Regions from separate parts of the Bradyrhizobium sp. TM239 genome, predicted to be linked through region 1. Evidence: predicted binding sites of a transcription regulator. Region 1 holds the regulator's gene; each other region holds the start of a gene.
What was found. Region 1 encodes LexA, which represses DNA repair genes until DNA is damaged. Its sites were predicted from a motif close to TGTTCNNNNTGTGTTCNG; they were not measured.
Positions count from the first base shown of each region.

Region 1 (2,201 bases):
GTTCCCGACGGCGCGGATGCAGTCGTGATCCAGGAGGACACGATCGCCGAAGGCAAGCAAATAACGATCAAGGAAGCCGCGATCGTGGGTCGCCACATCCGCCCCGCCGGCGTCGATTTCCGCGAGGGTGACGTCCTCCTGCGCAAGGGAACCCGTCTGACAGAGCGCGATCTCGCCCTCGCCGCCGGCATGAATCACCCGCATCTCGCCGTTTGCCGCCGCCCGAGGGTCGCGATCCTTGCCACTGGCGACGAACTGGTGATGCCGGGCACCACGCCCGGGCACGGCCAGATCGTCTATTCCAACGGCTACGCCCTGCACGCGCTCGCCCGCAGCGAGGGCGCCGAGACCATCGACCTCGGTGTTGCCGCCGATACGCTGGAGGCCACCACCGCCGGCATCCGCCGCGCGCGCGAAAGCGGCGCCGACATCCTGATCACGACCGGGGGCGCATCGGTCGGCGACCACGATCTGGTCCAGCAGGCGCTCAAGGACGAAGGCATCGCGATGGCGTTCTGGAAGATCGCGATGCGGCCCGGCAAGCCGATGATGCACGGACGGCTAGGGGCGATGGGCGTCATCGGCCTGCCCGGCAATCCCGTATCGTCCTACGTGTGCGCGTTCCTGTTCATGGTGCCGCTGATTCGGGCGCTGTCGGGCCGTTCGGTTGTTCATCATCATCGCGAGCGCGCCGTACTGGGCCGCGATCTCGGCGCCAACGACCAGCGCGAAGACTATCTGCGCGCGCGCCTGGAGCTGCGCGACGACGGCACCCTCGTCGCCCTTCCCGTCAGCCATCAAGACTCCTCTCTGCTTGCGAATCTTGCTGCAGCACAGGTACTTCTCGTGCGCGCACCGTTTGCGCCGAAGGCCGAGGCCGGCAGCCCCTGCGAGATGCTAAGGCTCCCCGTCTGAACTGCGCGGCCACACGCATTCCGTGAGTTTCGTTCTGTTCACGGTAAATTAAGCAGTTGCGGAACACATATCGAACATATAGTGTCCGTTCATGATTTGTTTCGAGCATGCAGCGGCTTATCGCTGAATTCATCGTCTCGGAATCGAACGACATCAACCGGGGGACTTTGGTCGAGATGTTAACGCGCAAACAATACGAGCTTCTGCGGTTCATCAGCGAACGCTTGAAGGAAAGCGGCGTGCCGCCGTCCTTCGACGAGATGAAGGATGCGCTCGACCTGCGCTCGAAATCGGGCATCCATCGCCTGATCACCGCGCTCGAGGAGCGCGGCTTCATCCGCCGCCTGCCCAACCGCGCCCGGGCCATCGAAGTGATCAAGCTGCCCGAGCTCCAGGCTGCCGCCGGCAACCGACGCGGCTTCACGCCAAGCGTCATCGAAGGCAATCTCGGCAAGGTACGCGCGAGCTCCAGCCCGTCCGCAGACGAGGGCGAGCGGCCCGTGGCGGTGCCGGTGATGGGCCGCATCGCGGCCGGCACCCCGATCGAGGCATTGCAGACCCGCAGCCACACCATCAGCGTGCCGCCCGACATGCTCGGCTCCGGCGAGCATTACGCGCTCGAAGTGCGCGGCGATTCCATGGTCGAGGCCGGCATCCTCGACGGCGACATGGCGCTGATCCAGCGCAACGAGAGCGCCGATACCGGCGATATCGTTGTGGCGCTGATCGACGACGAGGAAGCCACGCTCAAGCGCTTCCGTCGCCGCGGCGCCTCGATCGCGCTGGAGCCCGCCAATGCCGCTTACGAGGTGCGCATCCTGCCGCCGAACCGCGTGAAGATTCAGGGCAAGCTGATCGGGCTTTACCGCAAGTACTGATACCGGAAGTACTCGGCGCCTCGCGCGCGCCTTCGATCGGCGTCGCCGATCAGAGATTGGAGCGGATGATGGTCCGCTCCGGCTGGATAGTCTTTCTGGTTCTGCACAGATTATCCGGCCCCCTCCTCCTTTCGCGACATCCTCGGCAGGCCGCTGCGAAGCAACATCGCTTCGCGGCCTTTCGAGTTCGAGGGGGACAGCCCAATGCGCCAGATCGTTTGAGCGCAGCCGCAGCAACGCTGATGGCTCCTCAGCATCGCAAGCCGTTGTCGCGAAATCGCATCGCCATGTCGGCCAGGACACGGCCGCGAGCGCGCGACGACCGCAATGCAGTCGCGTAGCCATCGCAGCCGAGTTGGCGATACAGGCGGGTCTCTCGCCGGTCGTTTGATGCGCGCCTCCCAAATG
Region 1 covers NZ_BTIR01000024.1:79,528-81,728, reverse strand. The annotation lists gene AABA84_RS31600 (molybdopterin molybdotransferase MoeA) at 1-915, shown strand, start outside; gene lexA (transcriptional repressor LexA) at 1,092-1,793, shown strand.

Region 2 (2,201 bases), on a different contig from region 1:
CTGACTTATTGCCTCCGGTTTCATGGTCGCGCCAAACGAAAAAGGCCGGCGCGAGGCCGGCCTTAGACTTCAACGATGTCAGATAGATATCAGTAGCGCGCGGCGACCGGCGCACCCCAGTTGAAGTGATAGTTCACACCTGCCTTGACCGTGTGAACGGTATCGGTCCACTCGGAGCGATTGGTGGGCACGGCGGAGTACTGGATCGTGCTCTTGCCGAAGTCGATGTAGTTGTATTCGACCTTGGCCGACCAGTTCGGAGCGAACATGTATTCCGCGCCGGCGCCGACGGTCCAACCCCAGCGGGTGTTGTTCTGGATGAAGACGTTTCCGGGGATGCCATCGTAGCGGTGCTGAATGTCGCCGACTGCAGCGCCGCCGCTGACGAACAAGAGAGCGGGACCGGTGGAATAGCCGAGACGGCCCTTGATGTCGCCGAAGCCACGGATTCTCGTGAAGTAGGTGTCGCCGAGGCCGGCATTGATCTCGGCAGAACGGCCGTTGATGTCAGCCCAATGGTAGTCGCCCTCGATGCCGAACACCCAGTTGGCCGCCTGCCAGTTGTAGCCGAACACGCCGCCGACAAAGCCGCCGGTGGTGTCGTAGTTCTGACTTCCGGCAAAGATCGCCGTGTTCGGAGCGCCAAAGAAGGTTTCGTCGCTGCGGCCCCAGGCACCGCCGCCCTGCACGCCGACATAGAAGCCGGTCCAGGTATAGATCGGAGCGGGGGGCGCGATCGGCGCCTTTGTATAGGGACGGGCCCCAAGGTCTGCAGCACCGGCCGGAGCCGAGAGGGTCAGCGCAACCGCGCCAGCAAAGCCAATCAGAATCTTCTTCATTGTAATCTCCCCAGTCGTGTCCGCCTCTCTGAGTTCCCCAAGGCGGACGATCAGGCGCGAGGCCCATTGCATCAATTCCAGGCACGACGATAGCTCGATTGGGCGGCAAAGTCCGTGACCGGAGCGCAACAGCTAGGAGCAATCGACCTGCCCTTAACTTAATGAATGTTAAGTGGTTTTTATCATTCACGGGAACCCGGTTTGGTTCCATCTCCATTTGCCATCACAGCGCCATTTAGGCGCCACCCCGTCTCCACATTTGGCAGTAATGTCTGCAGGAACAAATCTGGAACAAATCGCCGGTCGGTGCTATATATGGGGATAACCTTGGGGGTGACGGGCTGAGCGGCGCCTGCAAGCGTATAGGGTCGTCTCAACAAGGCGCAGAGGAACGCGAATAGCGCGCTCGGCCTTAGGAAATTCAGTGGCATTCGGAGTGGAGAGCGGCGATGGCGGGAAGCGTCAACAAGGTCATTCTGGTTGGAAATCTCGGCAAGGATCCTGAAATCCGCCGCACCCAGGACGGGCGGCCGATCGCGAATCTGAGCATCGCCACCTCCGAGACCTGGCGCGACAAGAACAGCGGCGAGCGCAAGGAAAAGACCGAGTGGCACCGCGTCGTGATCTTCAATGAAGGGCTCTGCAAGGTCGCCGAGCAGTACCTGAAGAAGGGCGCGAAGGTTTACATCGAGGGCGCGCTGCAGACCCGCAAATGGACCGACCAGAGCGGCGTCGAGAAGTACTCGACCGAGGTCGTGCTCCAGGGCTTCAACTCGACGCTCACGATGCTCGACGGCCGCGGCGGTGGCGGAGGTGGCGGCAGCTTCGGCGACGAGCCCGGCGGCGATTTCGGCTCCTCCAGCCCCGTCAGCAGCGCACCGCGCCGTCCCGTGGCCGCCGGCGGCGGTGGCCGCAACAGCGACATGGACGACGATATCCCGTTCTGAGCCCGGATCGGACGATGAGGGGGGCGCTGGCCGGCTGAGCGGCGCCTTCCCACGTCGTGTCAGCAAACCTTACTAATCGGTAGCAAGGGCTCGGGATTTCCGGGCCCGCTTCATGTTTGGGTTGAACGCGGATTGCGCCAGGGAAAACACCTCGACGGGGCGTGTGGCGGCGCGATTGACGAGGTCTCGGAGGCGATTTTGGAAGGCCTGTTCCAGGCCCATCCGAGACGCTCCCCGCAAGGCCGTAAGCTATTGGAAAAATAAGCGGAAAAAGCGCTTCCCTGGAGCCCGCGAGGGTGGTTATCAGGGGCTCGATGCGCTATATGATTCCCAGATAAAACCTCACCGGATTTCCCCTTGGCTGACGACGACGACAAGCCCGGCGACCAGCCGGGGCAACCCTCGGATATTCGCC
Region 2 covers NZ_BTIR01000008.1:568,024-570,224, reverse strand. The annotation lists gene AABA84_RS16470 (outer membrane protein) at 90-839, opposite strand; gene AABA84_RS16465 (single-stranded DNA-binding protein) at 1,289-1,786, shown strand; gene gyrA (DNA gyrase subunit A) at 2,144-2,201, shown strand, end outside.
Region 2: AABA84_RS16465 (single-stranded DNA-binding protein) is a predicted target of LexA. The motif match lies at 1,116-1,133, and genes of this name have one in related genera.

Region 3 (2,201 bases), on a different contig from region 1:
CCCGGTGGTGAATGCGCGGCGCGCAGCATCCACCGCGTCTCCGCCGTCGAAGGCAGCGGCTGCGCCGCCATCCGCAGCATCAGGCCGGTGACGCCGGAGCCTTGCGCGGCCAGCGTCAGCTTGCGGCTCGCCACGAGATCGAACTGCCTGGTCTCGCCCCAGAGCTCGAGCACGACGGCGCCCAGCGCATCGCAGGCAAGCGCATCAGCCGAGGTGCGCAGCGCGCTCTCGACATCGGCGGCGCGCACCATCACCACGCGGCGCGGATCGAGGCCGAGCTCGGCGAGCCCGCTCATCGACAGCGCGCCTGCCTCTATCACTGAAAAATCCTGCCGCACCCACAGCAGCGGCCGCTGCGCCGAGACGCGCCCGGCAAGCCCCATGACGAAGCCGGTCGCAGCCGTCCCCTGAGACCCGGCGCAAAATACCTCGTGGATCGCCGCGCGCGCGAGCCCGCCCTTCAGCGCGTCGTCGGCTTCGCTGTGACCGAGTGCGACCCGATCGTGCGGATGCACGACCGCCGCCGTCTCGATGCGCTCGATCTGGCCGCGCAAGGTCGCAAGCGCGCTGATGCGTGCGCCGCTCATGTCGCCGCTCCTTCAGGGGTGATTGCCGATGGCTCTCAAAAAGAGAACCAGCGGCTGGCTCATTTGTTCATGATATGTTCTAATATAAAGCTAACGGGGCGCGGAGAGTCAATCGAATTGGCGCGCAACTGGATTCATGAGCTGAATCAAAGGGATTCCAAGATGGACGTACAACGCAAACTGGAAATCCTGGCGGACGCCGCCAAATACGACGCGTCCTGCGCCTCCAGCGGCACGGAGAAGCGGGATTCCAGCGACGGCAAGGGCATGGGCTCGACCGCGCCCGGCATGGGCATCTGCCATTCCTATGCGCCGGATGGACGCTGCATCTCACTGCTCAAGGTGCTGCTGACCAACGCCTGCAATTACGATTGCCTCTATTGCGTCAACCGCGCCTCCTCCAACGTGCCGCGCGCCCGCTTCACCGTCGACGAGGTGGTGAAGCTCACGCTCGACTTCTACCGGCGCAACTACATCGAGGGACTGTTCCTCTCTTCCGGCATCATCCGCAGCCCCGACTACACCATGGAGCAGGTGGTGAGCGTCGCGCGAAAGCTGCGCGAGGAGCATCACTTCCGCGGCTATATTCATCTCAAGACCATTCCCGAGGCCGACGATGCGCTGATCGCGGAAGCCGGCAAATACGCCGATCGTCTCTCCATCAACATCGAGATGCCCGAGGAGACGAGCCTGCAGCAATTCGCGCCGGAGAAGGACGTGCGCGCGATCCGCCACACCATGGGCCGGCTGCGGCTGAAGCTGGACGAGGCCGAGGAAGGCCGCAGCGCGAAGACCAGGGCAAAGCCGCAGCGCTTCGCGCCGGCGGGCCAAAGCACGCAGATGATCGTCGGTGCTGATGCTGCCTCCGACCACACCATTCTCCACACCAGCGCCAATCTCTACGGCGCCTACCGCCTGCGGCGCGTCTATTACTCCGCCTTCAGCCCGATCCCAGATGCGAGCCGCTCTTTGCCTCTGGTGCAGCCGCCGCTGCTGCGCGAGCACCGGCTCTACCAGGCCGACTGGCTGATGCGGTTCTACGGCTTCGACGTCGCGGAGATCGTCGACGACAGCGCGATGCTGCCGCTCGACATCGATCCAAAGCTCGCCTGGGCGCTGCGTCACCGCGACCGCTTCCCGCTCGACGTCAACCGCGCCAGCCGCGAGGAGCTGCTGCGCGTGCCGGGCTTCGGCACCAAGGCGGTCGAGCGCATCATCGCAACGCGGCGCACCACCACGATCCGCCTCTCTGATCTGGCGCGGCTGCACGTACCCCGCAACAAGGCGCTGCCGTTCATCGTCCTCAGCGACCACCGCCCCTCACCGCATCGCCTCGATGCGGCCGGGCTGATCGAACGCTTCAAGCCGAAGGCAACGCAATTGGGGTTTGGCTTCTGATGCAGTACATCACCCTCGATCATGAAACCGATTTCGACGGCTGGCGCAAAGCCGCGCGCAGCCTCGTGCTTCATCATGTGCAGCCCACCGATGTCACCTGGACCGTGCAGGGCAGCGAGGCGGAGTTGTTCGCACCGTCCGCGCCGTCTCCGATCCTCGAGGTGAACGAGGGCACCTTCAACGTATCAGGCAAATTCGTCGAGCTCGCCCAGGCCG
Region 3 covers NZ_BTIR01000021.1:84,112-86,312, reverse strand. The annotation lists gene AABA84_RS29270 (ImuA family protein) at 1-587, opposite strand, end outside; gene AABA84_RS29265 (putative DNA modification/repair radical SAM protein) at 750-1,985, shown strand; gene AABA84_RS29260 (UdgX family uracil-DNA binding protein) at 1,985-2,201, shown strand, end outside.
Region 3: AABA84_RS29265 (putative DNA modification/repair radical SAM protein) is a predicted target of LexA. The motif match lies at 652-669, and genes of this name have one in related genera.

Region 4 (2,201 bases), on a different contig from region 1:
CCGCAATGATTCGCATTCCCGTCACTCCAATTGGCTGGCGGCCAGTTTACGGTGCCGGGAGGGAAGTGAAAAGAACGGAAGCCCTGCCAACCACGATGTTGTGGTCAACTCCTGGCGAAGTGTTGCCGCGCTGCACTTGACCTCCCCCGGCCTTCGCGGCACCGTCCAACCTTCGCAAGACTTCAGCTGTCCGGATTGACCATGCTCGCCCCCTTCCTGAAATCGTTCCGCTATGCCGCCGTGCTCGGCCTCATGTTCGGAGCGATGTCGCTCGGCGAGGCCAGGGCCGCCAATCCGCTGGAGCTGAACTTCTGGCTGAGCGGACCGCGCTATGACGGCGCCGTTGCCGATTGCGACCGGGCGCTGCCGACCATCGCCACCCAGTTCTGGGAGAAGGAAAGCACGTTCTGGAATTCCTCGTTGAAGATCACCGGCTTCTCGGCCGTTCGCGAGACCGCGTTCCGGCCCTGGCAGTCCGACAATATTCCGCGCCGCTATTGCACCGGCGAGGCCATGCTCAATGACGGCAAGGTGCGCAAGGTGCACTTCTCGATCATCGAGGATGGCGGCTTCGCCGGCTATGGCAACGGCGTCGAATGGTGCGTGGTCGGGCTCGACCGCAACTGGGCCTATAATCCGGCCTGCCGCGCCGCCAAGCCCTGATCAGGAAGCGCTGATCAGGAAGCCCTGGTTCGTCGCTCGAGGCGCCGAACGGCGGCCACCTGAATTTTGTTCTTGAAATGTTCCCATCGCCTGCTAGGCTTCCTCGCACAGTCTAGTTGAGGGGCGTCGCCATGTTTCATTCCAGATTGCATTCGTTTTCCCGTCTCGTGATCTCCCTGACCCTTGCCGCCGGACTGGCCTTGCTCGCCGGCGGCGCAAACGCCCAGGACAAGCGGCAGAACGCGCCCGGCGAGTTCGACTTCTATGTGCTGTCGCTGTCGTGGTCGCCCTCGTTCTGCGAGGAGGCGGCCGAGCGTGGCGGCCGCTCGCAGATCCAGTGCAGCGGTCGGCCCTACGCCTTCGTGGTGCATGGGCTGTGGCCGCAATATGAGAATGGCTTCCCGGAATATTGCCAACGGCCTTCGCCGCGGCTGAATCGCAACATCGTGTCCTCGATGCTCGACCTGATGCCGGCGCCGGGCCTGATCTTCAACGAATGGGACAAGCACGGCACCTGCTCGGGCCTCGAGGGCCGCAGCTATTTCGAGACGATCCGCAAGGCGCGCGCTGCGATCAAGATCCCGGCCGAATATCTCGATTTGTCGCAGGCCAAGACCGTGGCGCCGGCGGATGTGGAGGAAGCCTTCATCAAGGCCAATCCGGGGCTGAGCAATGCCGCCGTCTCGGTCACCTGCAACCGGACCAGGCTCTCCGAAGTTCGCATCTGCCTCAGCAAGGACCTGCAATTCCGCGCCTGCGACGAGATCGAACGCCGCACCTGCCGCCGCGAGCAGGTGACGATGCCGCCGATCAGGGGCGGATAGGCCGAGGTCTCGTGCCCCGGATGCAGTGCAATGCGCCGCGAAACGCGGCGTAGTGCACTGCTGATCCGGGGCCCATCACACAGGAAGAAGCTGGTCCCGGCTCAGCGGCGCGGCGTTACACGCTGCACCGCGTCCGGGACATGTGATTGTACCTCTTTGCTTCAAGCCATCACGTGGCGTAGTGCTCTTCCCATGAACTACCACCACGCCTTCCACGCCGGCAACTTCGCCGATGTCATCAAGCACATCGTGCTGGCGCGCATCCTCACCTATCTGCAGGACAAGCCGGGGGCGTTCCGCGTCATCGACACCCATGCCGGCGCCGGCCTCTACGATCTCGACAGCGACGAGGCGCGCCGGGGCGGCGAATGGCTGACCGGCATCGCGCGGCTGATGCAGGCGCGCCTGTCGAACGAGAGCGCGGCGCTGGCCAAGCCCTATCTCGACATCGTCCGCGCCTTCAATCCGAAGGGTGAGCTCAAGGCCTATCCGGGCTCGCCGTTGATTGCGCGCGGCCTGCTCCGGCCGCAAGACCGGCTCGTCGCCTGCGAGCTTGAGCCGAAGGCGCGGAAAGCGCTGATCGCCGTGCTGCGCCACGACGAACAGGCTCGCGTGGTCGACCTCGACGGCTGGGTGGCGCTGCCGGCCTTCGTGCCGCCGAAGGAGCGGCGCGGCCTCGTGCTGATCGATCCACCCTTCGAGGCAAAGGACGAG
Region 4 covers NZ_BTIR01000001.1:470,617-472,817, forward strand. The annotation lists gene AABA84_RS02325 (hypothetical protein) at 1-16, opposite strand, end outside; gene AABA84_RS02330 (hypothetical protein) at 253-663, shown strand; gene AABA84_RS02335 (ribonuclease T2) at 795-1,487, shown strand; gene AABA84_RS02340 (23S rRNA (adenine(2030)-N(6))-methyltransferase RlmJ) at 1,680-2,201, shown strand, end outside.
Region 4: AABA84_RS02335 (ribonuclease T2) is a predicted target of LexA. The motif match lies at 731-748, and genes of this name have one in related genera.